DNA from 3 places in the Methylobacterium sp. 190mf genome. Region 2 is predicted to be linked to each of the others. Evidence: predicted binding sites of a transcription regulator. Region 2 holds the regulator's gene; each other region holds the start of a gene.

Region 1 (5,328 bases), on a different contig from region 2:
CCACGTCGACCGCCGTCTCGGGCAACTCGTCGATGAACCGGGACGGGATGGTCGAGGACCAGAGGCCGTGGATGCGCCGGTTGACCGCGAAGGACAGCTTCGCGCGCTTGCGCGCCCGGGTCAGCCCGACATGGGCGAGGCGCCGCTCCTCCTCCAGGCCCGCCCGGCCGCTCTCGTCGAGCGCGCGCTGGTTCGGGAACAGGCCGTCCTCCCAGCCGGGGAGGAACACGGTGTCGAACTCGAGCCCCTTGGCGGCGTGGAGCGTCATCAGCGAGACCCGCTCGGCGCCCTCCGCCTCCGAGGCCTCCATCACCAGGGAGACGTGCTCCAGGAAGGCCGCGAGGTCGGGGAACTCCTCCATGGAGCGGACGAATTCCTTCAGGTTCTCCAGCCGGCCGGCGGCGTCGGCGGAGCGGTCCTTCTGCCACATCTCAGTGTAGCCGGACTCCTCAAGGATGGTCTGCGCGACCTCGCTGTGCGGCTGCGTCTCCGCGAGCCGCGCCCATCGCGAGAAACTCTCGGTCAGCGCCCGCAGGGTCGAGCGGACCCGGGGCTTCAGCTCGTCGGTCTCGCACAGGCGCGCGGCGGCGATGCGCAGAGGCAGCCGGTTGGCGCGGCCGTAGGTGTGGAGCTGCTGCAGGGTGGCGTCGCCCAGGCCGCGCTTGGGCGTGTTCACGATCCGCTCGAAGGCGAGGTCGTCGCTGACGTTCACGGTGGCGCGCAGGTAGGCCAGCGCGTCGCGGATCTCGGCGCGCTCGTAGAAACGCGGGCCGCCGATGACCCGGTAGGGCAGCCCGAGCTGGACGAACCGGTCCTCGATCTCGCGCATCTGCGCCGAGATCCGCACCAGCACGGCGATCTCCGACAGGGGATGCTGCTTCGACTGGAGGGACTCGATCGACTCGGCGAGCATCCGCGCCTCCTCCTCGGAATCCCACGCGCCCGTCACGGTGACGCGCTCGCCCGGCTCGTCGTCGGTGCGCAGAGTCTTGCCGAGGCGGCTCTCGTTCCTGGCGATCAGCCCGGAGGCGGCGGCCAGGATGTGGCCCGTGGAGCGGTAGTTGCGCTCCAGGCGCACCACCACCGCGCCCGGGAAGTCGTGCTCGAAGCGCAGGATGTTGTCGACCTCGGCCCCGCGCCAGCCGTAGATCGACTGGTCGTCGTCGCCGACGCAGGCGATGTTCTTCCGGGACTGCGCCAGGAGGCGCAGCCACAGGTACTGGGCGACGTTGGTGTCCTGGTACTCGTCGACCAGGATGTAGCGGAACCGGTCCTGGTAATTGGCCAGGACGTCGGGGTTCTCCCGCCAGAGCTTGAGGCAGAGCAGCAGGAGATCGCCGAAATCGACGGCGTTCAGCGTCGCCAGCCGGGCCTGGTAGGCGGTGTAGAGGGCGCCGCCCTTGCCGAACGCGAAGGCCGAGGCCTCGCCCGGGGGCACCTGCTCGGGGCCGAGGCCGCGGTTCTTCCAGCCGTCGATGGCGTGGGACAGGGCCCGGGCCGGCCAGCGCTTCTCGTCGACGTTCTGGTCGGCGATGACCTGCTTCATCAGCCGGAGCTGGTCGTCGGTGCCGAGGATGGTGAAGTCGGATTTCAGCCCGACCAGCTCGGCGTGGCGGCGCAGGATCTTGGTGCCGATGGCGTGGAAGGTGCCGAGCCACGGCATGCCCTCTCCGGCCGGCCCGATCAGCGCGCCGATCCGGTGCTTCATCTCCCGGGCGGCCTTGTTGGTGAAGGTCACCGCCAGGATGTCGAAGGGGCGCGCCCGGTTGGTGGCGATCAGGTGGGCGATGCGGGTGGTCAGCACCCGGGTCTTGCCGGTGCCGGCGCCGGCCAGCACCAGGACCGGGCCCTCCGTGGTCTCGACGGCGCGGCGCTGCTCGGGGTTGAGCCCCTCGAGGTAGCCGGCCGCGTCGCGCCGGAGGGCGCCCATGGCGCGGGCGGCGATGGACGTGGCGGGCGCGCCGTCCCCGGTGGGTTGCGGATGCGGGCGGTTCTGCATCCCGCTTCCCTGGACCAAATCGCGAACGGCGTCGAGGCCGTTCGCGCCGCGGCGGGGGCGCGGAGCCATGAAGCGCGGCTGTCCGCGCCGGGGTGATCCGCGTCCTTCGGGCTGGTCGCGTTCCGCGGCCGATCGCGCGATCCATAGGCCGCGGGCCCGGGATGCCCGAGGAACCTCGCGCGTGCCCCGACCGCCGCTCGGGACCGTGGCATCGCCGCTGGCGCCCCCGGCGGCTTATCGTGCTATGGCCGTGGCGACTGACTCGCGGGGGCACGCGGGGCACGGCGGCCCGGTGAGGTCGCGGCCTCGCGCAGAGATGGTGCGGAACGGGACCATTGCGTGATCTTCTGACCGCGCTGGCGTGCGCCGTCATCCTGGTTCTCGTGGCGGCGCTCGCGGTCCCGCCCTTCGTCGACTGGCAGGCCCATCGCGGGCTCGTCGAGCGGGCGCTCGCCCGGTCCCTGGGCGTTCCGGTCCGGACCGACGGCCGGATCGAGGTCCGCCTGCTGCCGTCGCCGCGGCTGCGCGTCGACCGCCTCCACCTCGGCGCCGATCCGGACCGCCCCAGCCTCGATGCCCGGTTCGTCAAGGCCGAGATCGCCCTGGCGCCGCTCCTCAAGGGCGAGTTCCGCTTCACCGAGACCCGGATCGGCCGGGCCGAGATCAAGCTCCCGGTCGCCGGCCCGGACACGCTGAAGCTGCCGCCCGATTTCGGCGGGGCCCTGCGCGACCGCGACCTCGCCATCGAGAACCTGCACATCCAGCAGTTCCTCGTCACCACGCAGGTCCCCGCCACCGGGCGGACCGACCAGCTCTACGTCCAGGACCTGCGCCTGCAGGCGCCGGCCCTGGTCGGGCCCTGGCGGATCGAGGGGACGAGCGGCGGCGTCCCGTTCCGGGCGGTCAGCGGCACGCCGGGACCGGACGGGCGCCTCGCCGCCAAGATCTCCGGCGGCGGCGACGCGACGCCGCGCTTCGAGGCGGACGCGCGGTTCGGCCTCGTCCCCGCCGAATCCGGCGGCGCCCAGGTCGAGGCCGAGGGCTCCGCCCGCCTCGTCGTCGGGCCGCCGACCCAGGCGGCCGGCGCCTACCTGCCGTTCTCGCTGGCCGGCACCTTCAAGGCCCGGGGCACGCAGGTGCGCTTCGAGGCCGTCGACCTCGCCATCGACCCCGGCGGCCGGGCCCTGCGGCTCGGCGGCACCGGACGGCTCGACCTGCGCCAGTGGCGCGCCGGCCTGACCCTGGACGCCCGCCGCCTCGACCTCGACGCCTTCCTGGCCTCGGCGGAGGGGCAGAACCTGATCGCCCGCGGCCTGCCGCGCTCGACGGGCAGCCTGCCGGCGATGCTCGACCTCGACCTCACGGTGGGCAGCGCCGTGCTGGGCGGCGAGGAATGGTCGAACCTCGCCCTCACCGGCACCCTGGAGCGGGCCGGCGGCCTGCTGCTGCGCCGCTTCGCGGTGACCGGCCCGGCCGAGTCCACCGTCACGGCGAGCGGGCAGGTCGAGACGGCGCCGCTGCGCTTCTCCGGCCCGGTGGCGCTCGCCGCCCCCGACTCGGAGGCGCTCGGCCGCTACCTGCGCCGCCTCGGCGCCGAGGGGCCGCTCGTCGCGCTCCTCGACGGGCGGAAGATCGAGGCCGCCGCCGACCTGTCGGCCGCCGGGACCGGCCTATCCCTGCGCAACATGCGCCTCGGCCTCGGGCCGGCGCGGATCACCGGGAACGCCCGCTACACCGCCGCCGAGGGCGCCGAGCGCGGGCGGTTCGAGGCCCAGATCCGCGCCACCGGCCTCGACATCGCCGGCCTGCCGCCCCTCGGGACGACCCTCGGCACCCTGCGCGACACCGACCTCGCCCTGACGCTCGAGGCGAAGGACGTCCGGTTCGGCACCGCGGGCTCCGGTACCGGCACGATCGCGGCGCGGATCCAGTCGGACGGCGCCGGCCTGGCGGTCGACAGCCTCGACGTCACCGACCTCGCCGGCGCCAGCGCCCGGCTGTCCGGGCAGATCGGCGCGGACGGGACCGGCCGCGTCTCCGGGCGCCTCAAGGCGCCGGCGGCGGCGCCGCTGCTTGGCCTGCTCGAGCGGGTCTGGGTGGGCGAGATCCGCCTGCTGCCCGCCTTCCTGCGGGACGCGCCCCTCGACCTCGCCGTCACCCTCGACCGGGAGGGCGGCGCGGCCGCGGCCCTGCGGACCCAGGCCCGGGGCAGCGCCGGCGGCGGCACCCTCGACCTGACGCTCGCGAGCCGTGGCACGCGGATCGAGGGCGGCACCGCCACCCTCACGGCGCCGCGGGCCGGACCGTGGTTCGGCCGCGCCGACCTCGCCGGCCTGCAGCAACCTGCCGAGCTTCGGCTGACCGCCGAGCGGCCGGACGGCCAGTCCCTTGCCCTGACGGCGAGCGGCACGGTCGCGGGCCTGCGCCTCGCCACGGGCCGCCCGATCCTGGTCGGTCCCGACTTCGTCCCCACCGGCGGCACGCTCCGCGGCGAGACGGCCGATCTGGCGCCGTTCCTGACGCTGGCCGGCGCCGCGACCCTGGCACCGGGCGCGTGGCCGGCCGACCTCACCGTCACGCTGTCGCGGCAGCAGGGCGAGGCCGCCGCCGCGCTCGCCGGCACGGTCGCGGGCGCGGGGGTGAACGGGACGCTGCTGCGGTCGGCAGGCGGTGCCCTGCACGGCCGCCTCGCCCTCGACCGGCTGTCGATCCCGCAGCTCGCGGCCGCCCTGGTGATCCCGCCGGGGGCGAACGGCGCGTTCGGCCCGCCGACCGCCCACCCGGCCCTGTCGCTCGACGCCCGCGTGGCCAGCCTGGATCTCGGCCGCGGCCTCGTCGCCACCGACGCGACCGCTGCCCTCGGCCTCGCCGACGCGGGCCTGACCCTGCGCGACCTGACCGGCAAGCTCGCCGGCGGCCGCCTCGCGGGCTCGGTGACGATCGCCCGGCTCGGGGCCGGCGCCTCGGTCTCGGGCTCGGGCAGCCTCGACGGCGCGGCGCTCCCCACCCTGGCCGGCGGCCCGTTCGGCGGCCGCCTGAGTGCCGACCTGCGCTTCGCCGCCACGGCCGAGACCCTGCCGGGCCTCGCCGACAGCCTCTCGGGCAGCGGCGCGCTCACCCTGACGGACCTGAGCCTGCCCGCGGCCGATCCCGCGGCGCTCGGCCGCGCTCTCGCCCGCGCGGCCGAGATGGACGACCCGCTCCGCGAGGGCCGGCTCCAGGCGCTCGTCACCGAGGAACTCGCCCGGGGCGGCGCGCAGGCGCGCGGATCCGCCCGGGCCGCCGCCACGATCGTGGGGGGCGTGCTGCGGGCCGGGCCGTTCGACCTC
Region 2 (5,328 bases):
CGCGGGCGAACTGGAAGACCACGTCGCCGTCCCAGTCGAGGCCGAGCCAGGAGAGGCCGTCGAGGATCGCGTCGATCGCCCCCTTGGTGGAGCGCTCGCGGTCGGTGTCCTCGATGCGCAGCAGCATCGTGCCGCCGGTGTGGCGGGCGTAGAGCCAGTTGAACAAGGCCGTGCGGGCCCCGCCGATATGCAGGTAACCCGTGGGCGAGGGGGCGAAGCGCGTGACGACGGCTGAGGACATCGGTCCGGTATGTTCCGGGGCTGGTCGCGGACGGGGCGCGACGGACGGCGAAGGGGCGGCGGAGCGGCGAGGGGCTCGACAGGGCGCCCGTAGCACGAAGAACCCGCTGTAGCACGGGCCGGCGGATGCGTTAAGAATCGCCCGCAGAATCGCACGGCCCCGACGACAGGTCGCGCGGAGCGGGGCGGCGGCGATGCGGCGGATCGGCGCGAGGCGGGCGGACGGCGCGGTCGCGCTGATCGGCCCGCGCGCCCGAGCCCTTCCCGCCGCCCTCTTGGCCGCCCTCCCGGCCGCCCTCCCGGCGCTCCGCGACTGGGTCGTCGCCGGCCTCGCCCGCGAGGCCGAGCAGCGCCGGCTGTTCCCCTGGCTGGCGGTGGCCTTCGGCGGCGGGATCCTGGTCTACTTCGCGGCGGCCGACGGCGCGCCGAGCCTCGCCGCCCCCCTGATCGCGGCCGGCCTCGCGCTGGCGCCGGTCCCCGTCCTCGGCGCGCGGCCGGCGGCCCTGGCGGCGGCGCTCGCGGTGGCGGCCGCGTTCCTCGGCTTCGCGGCGGCGACCTGGCGGGTCTCGCAGGTCGCCGCACCGATCCTCACCCGCACCACGATCGGCCCGCTCGTCGGAACGGTCGAGGCCCTGGACGAGCGCGAGGTGGGCGCCCGGCTGGTGATCCGGGTGGAGAGCTTCGCCGGCCTCGCGCCGGAGGCGCGGCCCGCCCGGGTCCGGGTCTCGTTCCGGAAGACGCCGATCCCGCGTCCCGGGGACGGCGTCGCCGCCACGGCCCGGCTGCTTCCGCCCCCGGAGGCGGCCCGGCCCGGCGGCTACGACTTCGCCCGGGACGCCTATTTCCAGGGGATCGGCGCGGTGGGCTCGCTGATCGGCACCGTCACCGTCCGGGAACCGTCCGGGCCGCCGCCGCTGGGCCTGCGGCTCGCCGCTGCGCTCGACGCGGCGCGCAACGGGCTCACGCGCCGGATCGCGGAGGCCGCCGGCGGCCAGGCGGGTGCGGTGGCGGCGGCCCTGGTGACGGGCAAGCGCGGCCTCATCGGGCCGGCCACCAACGACGCGCTCCGCGCCGCCGGCATCTACCACGTGGTGTCGATCTCGGGCCTCCACATGGTGCTGGCCGCCGGCGTGGTGTTCTGGCTGGTGCGGGCGCTCCTCGCCGCGGTGCCGCTCTGCGCGCTGCTCTGGCCGATCAAGAAGATCGCGGCCGGCTTCGCCATGGTCGGCGTCACCGCCTACTGCGCCTTCTCGGGCTGGGACATCGCGGCCGAGCGCTCGCTGATCATGACCCTGATCATGCTCGGCGCGATCCTGGTGGACCGGCCGGCCCTGTCGATGCGCAACCTCGCCCTCGCGGCGCTGATCGCGCTCGCCCGGGAGCCGGAGGGCCTGCTCGGCCCGAGCTTCCAGATGTCCTTCGGCGCCGTGGCCGGGCTGATCGCCTGCGCGCGGCTGATCGACGGGCGGCTGCTCGTGCGCCCGGGGGCCGGGCGGATCGGGCGGCTCGTCGGGACCGGCCTGTCGGCGATCACCGGGACCCTGGCCACGACCCTGGTGGCGCAGGTCGCGACGGCCCCCTTCGCCACCTACCACTTCCAGACGGTCCAGCCCTTCGGCCTCGTCGGCAACGCCCTGACCCTGCCGCTCGTCTCCCTGGTGGTGATGCCGGCCGCGGTAATCGGCTGCCTCGCCTATCCCTTCGCCCTCGACCGGCCGGTCTGGTGGCTGATGGGGCAGGCGGTGGCCGGGATGCTGGCGATCTCGGACTGGATCGCCGGGTTCGAGCGGGCGGTCCTGGTGCTGCCGGCCTTCGGCGCCGGGGCGCTCGCCCTGCTGACCGCCGGCCTGCTGCTGGGGACGCTGCCGGCCTCGCGCCTGCGCTGGCTCGCCGTGCCGCCGGTCCTGCTCGGGCTCGTCCTCGCGGCCCGGCCCAACCACTACGACCTCTACGTCGACCGGCAGGGCGCGGGGGCCGCGGTGAGGGGCCCGGACGGGCGGCTCGCGGCCCTCGGCAGCCCTTCGGGCTTCGTCCTCGAGCAGTGGCTGAAGGCGGACGGCGACGGGCGGCGGTCCGCGGGGCTGATCGTCCGGTCCGGCAGCGGGCGCTGCGACCGGCTCGGCTGCACCGCCCGGCTGCCGGACGGGCGGGCGGTCGCCCTGGTCCGGGACCGGCGGGCCTTCCCGGAGGATTGCGCCCGCGCCGCGGTGCTGATCACGGGCCTCGCGGCGCCGCCGACCTGCACGGGGCCGCTGGTGATCGACCGGCGCGTCCTCGCCGCCCGCGGGGCCGTGGCCCTCCGGACCGACGGCGACGGCTTCGCCGCGCGCTACGCCCGGGACGACGGCCGCGCCGTGCCCTGGCGGCCGGCCGCCGGGCGCGGGCCGGGACCGCCGCGGCCGGTCACCGCGGAGCCGGGCGACCGCCCCGCGGAGGACGGGGTCGCCGCGACGCCGGAGGCCGACGCCGCGCCGGGCGGAGACCTCGCCCCCGGCGACGCGCCGGCCGAGCCGCTTCAGTAGCGGCGGACGAGGCTCACAAGGCGGCCCTGGATCCGGACCCGGTCGGGCCCGAGCACGCGGGTCTCGTAGGCCGGGTTGGCGGCCTCGAGGGCGATCGACGAGCCGCGGCGGCGCAGGCGCTTGAGCGTCGCCTCCTCGTCGTCGATCAGCGCCACGATGATGTCGCCGGTATTGGCCGTCTCCTGCTTGCGGATGACCACGAGGTCGCCGTCCAGGATGCCCGCCTCGACCATCGAGTCGCCGCGCACCTCGAGGGCGTAGTGCTCGCCGCCGGCCACGAAGTCCGGCGACAGGGTGATGGCGTGGCTCTGGTTCTGGATCGCCGAGACGGGGGTACCGGCCGCGATCCGGCCCATGACCGGGATCGAGATGGCGCGGCCGGACTCGTCGATCATCCGCGTGCTCGCCGGGGCCAGCGGCTGCTTGGACTTACCGCCCTCGACCACGCTCGGCGTGAAGCGGCGCGGCTCGGCGGGGGCCTGAGTCGCCGGAGCGGCCTGGGTCAGGCTCTCGGGGATCCGGATCACCTCGATGGCGCGCGCCCGATTCGGAAGGCGCCGGAGGAAGCCGCGCTCCTCGAGCGCCGTGATCAGCCGGTGGATGCCGGATTTCGACTTGAGATCGAGGGCATCCTTCATCTCGTCGAACGACGGCGGGACACCGCATTCCTGCATCCGGCTCTGGATGAATCGCAGGAGGTCCAGCTGCTTGCGCGTGAGCATCGACGGGGGACTCGCGGCTTGGCGGACCGCCACGTGACGGTCTCCGAAACAAATCACGAACAGGTTAAACGTTCCGCAAGTGTTCCGCAAGAGCGGCACCGCTCGGCTCGGCGCGCCGCGGGCGCGCCCGCGGGAGAAGGTCGAGAAACGCATTGACGGCGCAAGCGGAGCCGTTTCAATGCATCGCGGCGCCCCGCCGGGAAGGCGGCGGATCCGGGGTGCGGGCTGGGACCCTCTTGGAATGACGAGGATGCGACGACCCGCAGCTCTGCTGCCCCTCGGCCTCGCCGCCCTCGGCCTCGCCGGCTGCACCACCGGATTCTCCTACATCTCGCGGAACTACGTGGCGCTCACTCCCCAGGTCGTCACGATCGGCTGCAAGGAGCCCTACGAGGTCTACGACAACCGGCAGCTGCGCCGGATGCTGATCGTGTCCAACGCCCTGCGCGAGTATACCGGCTGCAACCTGAGCGAGGTCCGGATCGATCCGGAGCCGGGCGCCACCCGGGTGAAGCGCTTCCGCACCGCCGCCCGGGCCTATCTCGACGAGACCGTGCGCGAGGATTGCCGGATCACCGGCGAGACCGTGTTCGATCCGCTGAAGACCGAGTTCGCCTACGCCTGCGACGCGCCGATCGAGAAGCGCGGCACCGTGGTCCCCCGCCTGCCGGGCCGCAATCCGGGCCTCGGCGTGCGCTGACCGGCCGGCGGCGCGTCCTCAGGCGCCCGGCTTCGGGAAGGTCCGCTCCGCGGCGTCGCCGGCGGCGGCCAGCAGGGCGCGGGCGAAGGCCCGGGCCTCCGTCCGGTCGAGCACGATCGCGGCGGTGACCGGCGCACCGCCGAGGTCGGCGAGGGCGAGTTCCAGGCGCACCCCGTCGGGCACGGCGCTCGCCTGAAGGCTCCAGCCGGAGCCCCGGTCCGTGCTCTCCGCCATCGTGTTCCTCCCGCATGCCCGGCACGGCGCCGCGCGCCCACCGGAACGGCCAGGCCCGGGACCGCTCCCGGAGCCGCGCTCCGATCTTCCCTGCCTCGCCTGTCCGCGTTCCTCAAGGCCACAGGCCGCGCAGGGGTGGAGATGCGCGCCGTCGCGGATGCCGGCGGCCGCATCGCGGCGACGCGGGGCGGCACGGGTCCGCGCCCGCGCCGCAGCGCGGGCGAGGGCAGGGGCGGCCGGGATGGGAGCCGGCTTCGGGGCGATTGACGCGAGGCCGCCGATGATGTCTCCCGCGGGCTCCGATCAGGTGGAGTTCGAACATGCAAGAGATCTGGTTCCGCACGGGCGAGGCCACGGTGCTGGCGGCCGAGGGCCAGTACACCGACGCCATGCCGGAGGTGCTGATCGGCTCGGTGCGCGGCCCGGTCGGTCAGGCCTTCGCGTCGATGATGGGGCAGGTCCAGGGCCACACGCGGATGTTCGTGGTGCGCGACCTCAACCAGCTCGTGCGCCCGGCCACGATGATGACCACCAAGGTCACGATCCACACGGCCGAGTATGCCGAGCTCCTCGGCGGCGTGGTCCAGGCCGCCACCGGCGACGCGATCGTGGACTGCATCATCGAGGGCATCCTGCCGAAGGACGGGCTCGACGAGCTGTGCATGATCATCATGATCTGGCTCGATCAGCGCTGCGCCGAGGACGACAACCTCGACCAGAAGGACCTCTACCGGACCAACTACGAGGCCACGAAACTCGCCATCGCCCGCGCCCTCAAGGGCGAGCCCACGGTCGACGAGCTGATCGCCAACCGGAAGACCGTGAAGCACTACGCGCTCGACGGCGTGATCGAGTACTGAGCGGGCCCAGGCCACGCATCCTGCCGGCTCAGGTCCGCCTCAGCCCGGCG
Region 3 (5,328 bases), on a different contig from region 2:
CGGCATCGCCTACCTCAACGGCGCCGCCGCCAAGACCGAGTTCGCCGTCGTCCGCGCTGGCCTGAACTACAAGTTCGGCTCGTACTGAGACCGGATGCCGGAGCCGGCTCTGCCGGCTCCGCGCTCCCGAAGGGCCCGGCCGCAAGGCCGGGCCCTTTCGCGTTTCGGGACCGCGAACCGGCCTCGGCGGGTGCGACAGGGAGGGCCGGAACCGCGCGGGCCGCCCGCGATTGAGACCGCGGCGCCCCTCAGTGACCCGGACAGGGCCTTCCACGCAGGGACCGGGCGCGCGGAGCGATCAGCCATGCGAAGCCGAATCCTTCTCCTATCGCTCGCGGCCCTCGGCCTCGCGAACGCGCCGGCCTCCGCGCAGGACGCCAGCGTGATCGGCAAGGACACGATCCTGCCGGCCACGGGACCGGGAACCTCGACGGACGGCAAGGGGGGCGGGCGGCTGACGGAGGCGGCGAGCGCCGAGGACGCGGCCAAGCGTCAGGGGCTCAAGCCCGTCACCTTCCTGACCACGAAGATGATCGGCGTGACGGTGCGCAACGCCGCCGGCGACAGCGTCGGCAAGATCGAGGATCTGCTCATCGCCGACGGCGGGACGCTTAAGGCCGTCGTGATCGACGTCGGCGGCTTCCTCGGCCTCGGCAGCAAGCTCATCGCGGTCGAGCCGGGCGCCCTCGTGCTGCGTCCCGGCGGCGACCGCTTCTCGGCGGTCCTCAACATGGGCAAGGACACGGTGGCGGCGGCCCAGCCCTTCGACCCGGCCAAGGTGATCGCGCCGCCCCGATAAGGCGCGACCGAAACCCGTCACCCGTCTTTGCGAGCGCAGCGAAGCAATCCAGGGCAGCGCGACTTCGGTGAACGTGGCGCTGCTGGGTTGCTTCGCTGCGCTCGCAATGACGGAGCGGCGCCATCGACCGACGCGGCGCGGCCGCGCCGGCGCTCCGGCGTCAGATGTCGAGGTCGGCGCCCTCGGCGAAGGCCGCGCGCTCGCTGATGAAGGCGAAGCGCGCCTCGGGCTTGTTGCCCATCAGGCGCTCGACCGTGTCGCCGGTCGATTCCCGGGCCTCGTCCAAGACCGCGACGCGCAGCAATGTGCGCTTCTTCGGGTCCATGGTGGTTTCCTTGAGCTGGGCCGGCATCATCTCGCCGAGGCCCTTGAACCGCCCGATCTCGACCTTGCCGCCCTTGAACACGGTCTTGACGATTCGCTCCCGATCCGCGTCGTCCCGGGCATAGGCCACCTTCGAGCCCTGCTGCAGCCGATAGAGCGGCGGGATCGCGAGGTAGAGGTGGCCGCGGTCGATCAGCCTCGGCATCTGGCGGTAGAAGAAGGTGATCAGCAGCGAGGCGATGTGGGCGCCGTCGACGTCGGCGTCCGTCATGATGATCACCTTCTCGTAGCGCAGGTCCGCCTCGCGGAAGGCCGAACCGGTGCCGCAGCCGAGCGCCAGGGTGAGATCCGAGATCAGCTGGTTGGCGCCGAGCTTGTCGCGCGAGGCCGAGGCGACGTTCAGGATCTTGCCGCGCAAGGGAAGGATCGCCTGGGTCGCCCGGTCCCGGGCCTGCTTGGCCGAGCCGCCGGCCGAGTCGCCCTCGACGATGAAGATCTCCGAGCCCGCGGTGCCGGCCGCCGAGCAGTCCGCGAGCTTGCCGGGCAGGCGCAGCTTGCGGGTCGCGCTCTTGCGGGCGACCTCCTTCTCCTGGCGGCGGCGCAGGCGCTCCTCGGCCCGGTCGATCACCCAGTCGAGGAGCTTGTTGGCCTGGGCCGGGGAGGCGGCGAGCCAGTGGTCGAAGGCGTCGCGCACCGCCGTCTCGACGATGCGCTGCGCCTCCACGGTGGCGAGCTTGTCCTTGGTCTGGCCCTGGAACTCCGGCTCGCGGATGAACACCGAGAGCATCGACGCGCAGGTCGCCATGACGTCGTCCGTCGTGACGGCGGTCATGCGCTTGGCCTGGTTCACCCGCTCGGCGTGCTCGCGCAGGCCGCGCAGCAGGGCGACGCGCAGGCCCGCCTCGTGGGTGCCGCCCTCGGGCGTCGGGATCGTGTTGCAGTAGGAGTGCGAGATCCCGTCCTCGGCGACCATCCAGGCCACCGCCCATTCGAGCGACCCGTGCGAGCCCGGCTTGGTGATCTTGCCGGAGAACATGGCGTCGGTGACGAGTTCCTTCCCGTCGATGTCGCGGGCGAGGTAGTCGCGCAGCCCGTCGGGGAAGCGGTGCACCGCCTCGGCCGGCACGTCCTCCAGCCCCTCGAGGAGGGCGGGGGCGCAGCGCCAGCGGATCTCAACGCCGCCGAACAGGTAGGCCTTGGAGCGCGCCATCTTGAACAGGCGGCGCGGGTCGAACTTCAGCGAGCCGAAGATCTGGGCGTCCGGGTGGAAGCGCACGCGGGTGCCGCGGCGGTTCTGCACCCGGCCGACCAGTTCCAAGGCCCCTTGGGCATGACCGCGCGAGAAGGTCTGGCGGTAGAGGGTCTGGTTGCGCGCCACCTCGACCTCGAGCAGGTCGGAGAGCGCGTTCACCACCGAGATGCCGACGCCGTGCAGGCCGCCCGAGGTCTCGTAGACCTTCGAGTCGAACTTACCGCCGGCGTGCAGCGTGGTCATGATGACCTCGAGCGCCGACTTGCCGGGAAATTTCGGGTGCGGGTCGACCGGGATGCCGCGGCCGTTATCGGTCACCACGAGGCCGCCGGATTCCTCCAGCTCCACCTCGATGAAGCTGGCATGGCCGGCGACCGCCTCGTCCATCGAGTTGTCGATCACCTCGGCGAACAGGTGGTGCAGCGCCCGCTCGTCGGTGCCGCCGATATACATGCCGGGCCGGCGCCGGACGGGCTCCAGCCCCTCCAGCACCTCGATGTCGGAGGCGGTGTAGCCGCCCTCGGGCTCGGCGGCCGCGACCGTCGCCACGGAGGCCGCCGAATCCAGCCGCCGCGGCTCGGGCGGGCGGGCCGCCGCGCCCTTGCCGCCCGGCCCGAACAGGTCCCGCGCCGGATCGCTCACGCGCGGCCTCCTGGCGCGCGGCGCGTCGGCCGGCTCGGCTTCGCGCAGACGGGTCTTGGGACGGGTCTCGGGTCGTGGAGCATGCGCCTTCATCCCCGCATGATAGCGGAACAAACCATAAACATCAAAGCCGTTCGCCCTGCGGCGAGGCGGTCGCATCATCGCATGCTGCGCCGCCGCGAGCGAGGGCCGCGTCCGTGCCGGCACACGGTTCCGCGCGCCGGGCCGTCATCACGACGTTGCACAACAATGGGTTAAGGCTTTCTCGTGACCCGCATGCCCGGCTTCCACAGGCGACGCCCGGAACAGAACGGGACGATCGACGTTGGTGGCGGAGATAAATCTTGACCGTGGTCAGGGAGCCGCAGTCCATGAGCGACGCCGCGATCGAGGCCCGCCGCCTCACGTTGATCCGCTTCGAGCACGCGGCCGGCGCCGCCTTCGGCTGCGACGATGACGCGGCCGCAGTGCCGCCGGCCCGGGCGCTGATGAACTCCACCACCCTCGCGCTCGCGACCTTCGCGACGGCCGTGGCGGCGACGATCACCTACCTGGTCTGATCCCGATCGCTGACCGCACCCCACGGTGAGAGAGCGTCAACGCTGCCTCACCCGCGTCCTTGCGAGCGGAGCGAAGCAACCCAGTCGGCGCCACGTTCGAACGCCGCGCGCTGTACTGGATTGCTTCGCTCCGCTCGCAAGGACGGGCCGGTCCCTTGCGGCCCCCGTCCACGAACGCTTCAGCCCGCGCTCGACGTCTTCGCCGCCGCCTTCTTGGCCGCCGGCTTCTTCGCGGCGGTCTTCTTCGCCGCCGGCTTGTCGCCGCCCGCGGCCCGCGCCGACCCTTTCCGGACCGCCCCGCGCTTCGCCGGCTTGCCGCCGCCCGCGGCGCGCTTGGCGTTCACCAGGGCGATCGCCTCGTCGAGGGTCAGCGCCTCGGCGCTCATCGTCTTCGGCAGCGTGGCGTTGACCTCGCCGTCCGTGACGTAGGGCCCGTACTTGCCGGCCTTGACCACGAGATCGCGGCCGCTGGCCTCGTCCTTGCCGAGCGGCCGGCCCGGATCGGCGGCCGGCCGGCCGCGGCCGCCGCCCTGCTCCTTGGCGACGATCAGGTCGATGGCGCGGTTAGCCCCGATCTCCAGCACGTCGTCGTCCTTGCCGAGATTGGCGTAGGTCTTCCCGTGCTGCACGTAGGGTCCGAACCGGCCGAGATTGGCCAGGATCGGCTCGCCGGTCTCGGGGTGGCGGGCCACCTCGCGCGGCAGCGCCAGCAGGGCCAGCGCCTTGTTGAGATCCACGTCCGAGGGGCTGAGCCCCTTGGGCAGCGACGAGCGCTTCGGCTTCTCAGCGCCCTTCTCGGCGGAGGCCTCGCCGAGCTGGAGGAACGGCCCGAAGCGGCCGTCGCGCAGCGTCACCGGCAGGCCGGTCGCGGGATCGTCGCCCAGCACCCGCACGCCCGGCTGGCTGCCCTCGGCCGAGGAGCCGTCCCCGTCGCCGTCGACGCCCGAGGCCGAGAGCTGCCGGGTGTACTTGCACTCCGGGTAGTTCGAGCAGCCGATGAAGGCGCCGAACTTGCCGAGCTTCAGCGACAGCTGGCCCGAGCCGCAGGTCGGGCAGGTGCGCGGGTTCGAGCCGTCGCCCTTGTCGGGGAAGATGTGCGGCCCGAGGAGGCCGTTCAGCGCCTCCAGAACGTCGGCGACGCGCAGCTCCTTGGTCTCACCGATCGCCGCGGAGAAGTCGCGCCAGAAGTCGCGCAGCACCGCCCGCCAGTCGATCTCGGCGTTGGAGACCCGGTCGAGCTGCTCCTCGAGGCCGGCGGTGAAGTCGTACTCGACGTAGCGCCGGAAGAAGCTCTCGAGGAAGCCCGTGACGAGCCGCCCCTTGTCCTCCGGCTGCAGCCGCTTCTTCTCGATCTTGACGTATTCGCGATCCCGCAAGGTCTGGAGAACCGCGGCATAGGTCGACGGGCGGCCGATGCCGAGCTCCTCCATGCGCTTCACGAGGCTCGCCTCGGAGTAGCGCGGCGGCGGCTCGGTGAAGTGCTGGGTCGAGCTGATCCGCTCGCGGGCGAGCGGGTCGCCGGCCTTCATGGGCGGCAGGCGGCGGCTCTCCTCGTCCTCCTCGTCGTCCTTGCCCTCCTGGTAGAGGGTCAGGAAGCCGTCGAACTTCACCACCTGGCCGGTGGCGCGCAGGTCGATGGTCCGCGGTCCGACCTTGGCGGTGACGTCGACGGTGGTCCGCTCCAGCTCGGCCGATTCCATCTGGCTGGCCATGGTGCGGGTCCAGATCAGCTCGTAGAGCCGGGCCTGCTC

Evidence for each region. The regulator LexA, encoded in region 2, represses DNA repair genes until DNA is damaged. The targets are predictions, from matches to a motif close to TGTTCNNNNTGTGTTCNG.
Region 1: the regulator LexA is predicted to act here: its motif matches at 2,010-2,027, upstream of C4T42_RS01555 (UvrD-helicase domain-containing protein).
Region 3: the regulator LexA is predicted to act here: its motif matches at 3,124-3,141, upstream of parE (DNA topoisomerase IV subunit B).

What each region holds. Positions count from the first base shown of each region.
Region 1 covers NZ_FNVI01000001.1:314,011-319,338, forward strand. Annotated here, with positions in the region: gene C4T42_RS01555 (UvrD-helicase domain-containing protein) at 1-1,999, opposite strand, end outside; gene C4T42_RS01560 (AsmA-like C-terminal region-containing protein) at 2,335-5,328, shown strand, end outside.
Region 2 covers NZ_FNVI01000007.1:83,329-88,656, reverse strand. Annotated here, with positions in the region: gene gltX (glutamate--tRNA ligase) at 1-241, opposite strand, end outside; gene C4T42_RS10165 (ComEC/Rec2 family competence protein) at 435-2,762, shown strand; gene lexA (transcriptional repressor LexA) at 2,756-3,484, opposite strand; gene C4T42_RS10155 (hypothetical protein) at 3,735-4,184, shown strand; gene C4T42_RS10150 (hypothetical protein) at 4,203-4,418, opposite strand; gene fae (formaldehyde-activating enzyme) at 4,739-5,278, shown strand; gene C4T42_RS10140 (hypothetical protein) at 5,318-5,328, opposite strand, start outside.
Region 3 covers NZ_FNVI01000026.1:58,157-63,484, forward strand. Annotated here, with positions in the region: gene C4T42_RS25415 (porin family protein) at 1-88, shown strand, start outside; gene C4T42_RS25420 (PRC-barrel domain-containing protein) at 305-799, shown strand; gene parE (DNA topoisomerase IV subunit B) at 960-3,017, opposite strand; gene C4T42_RS25430 (hypothetical protein) at 3,389-3,577, shown strand; gene topA (type I DNA topoisomerase) at 3,757-5,328, opposite strand, start outside.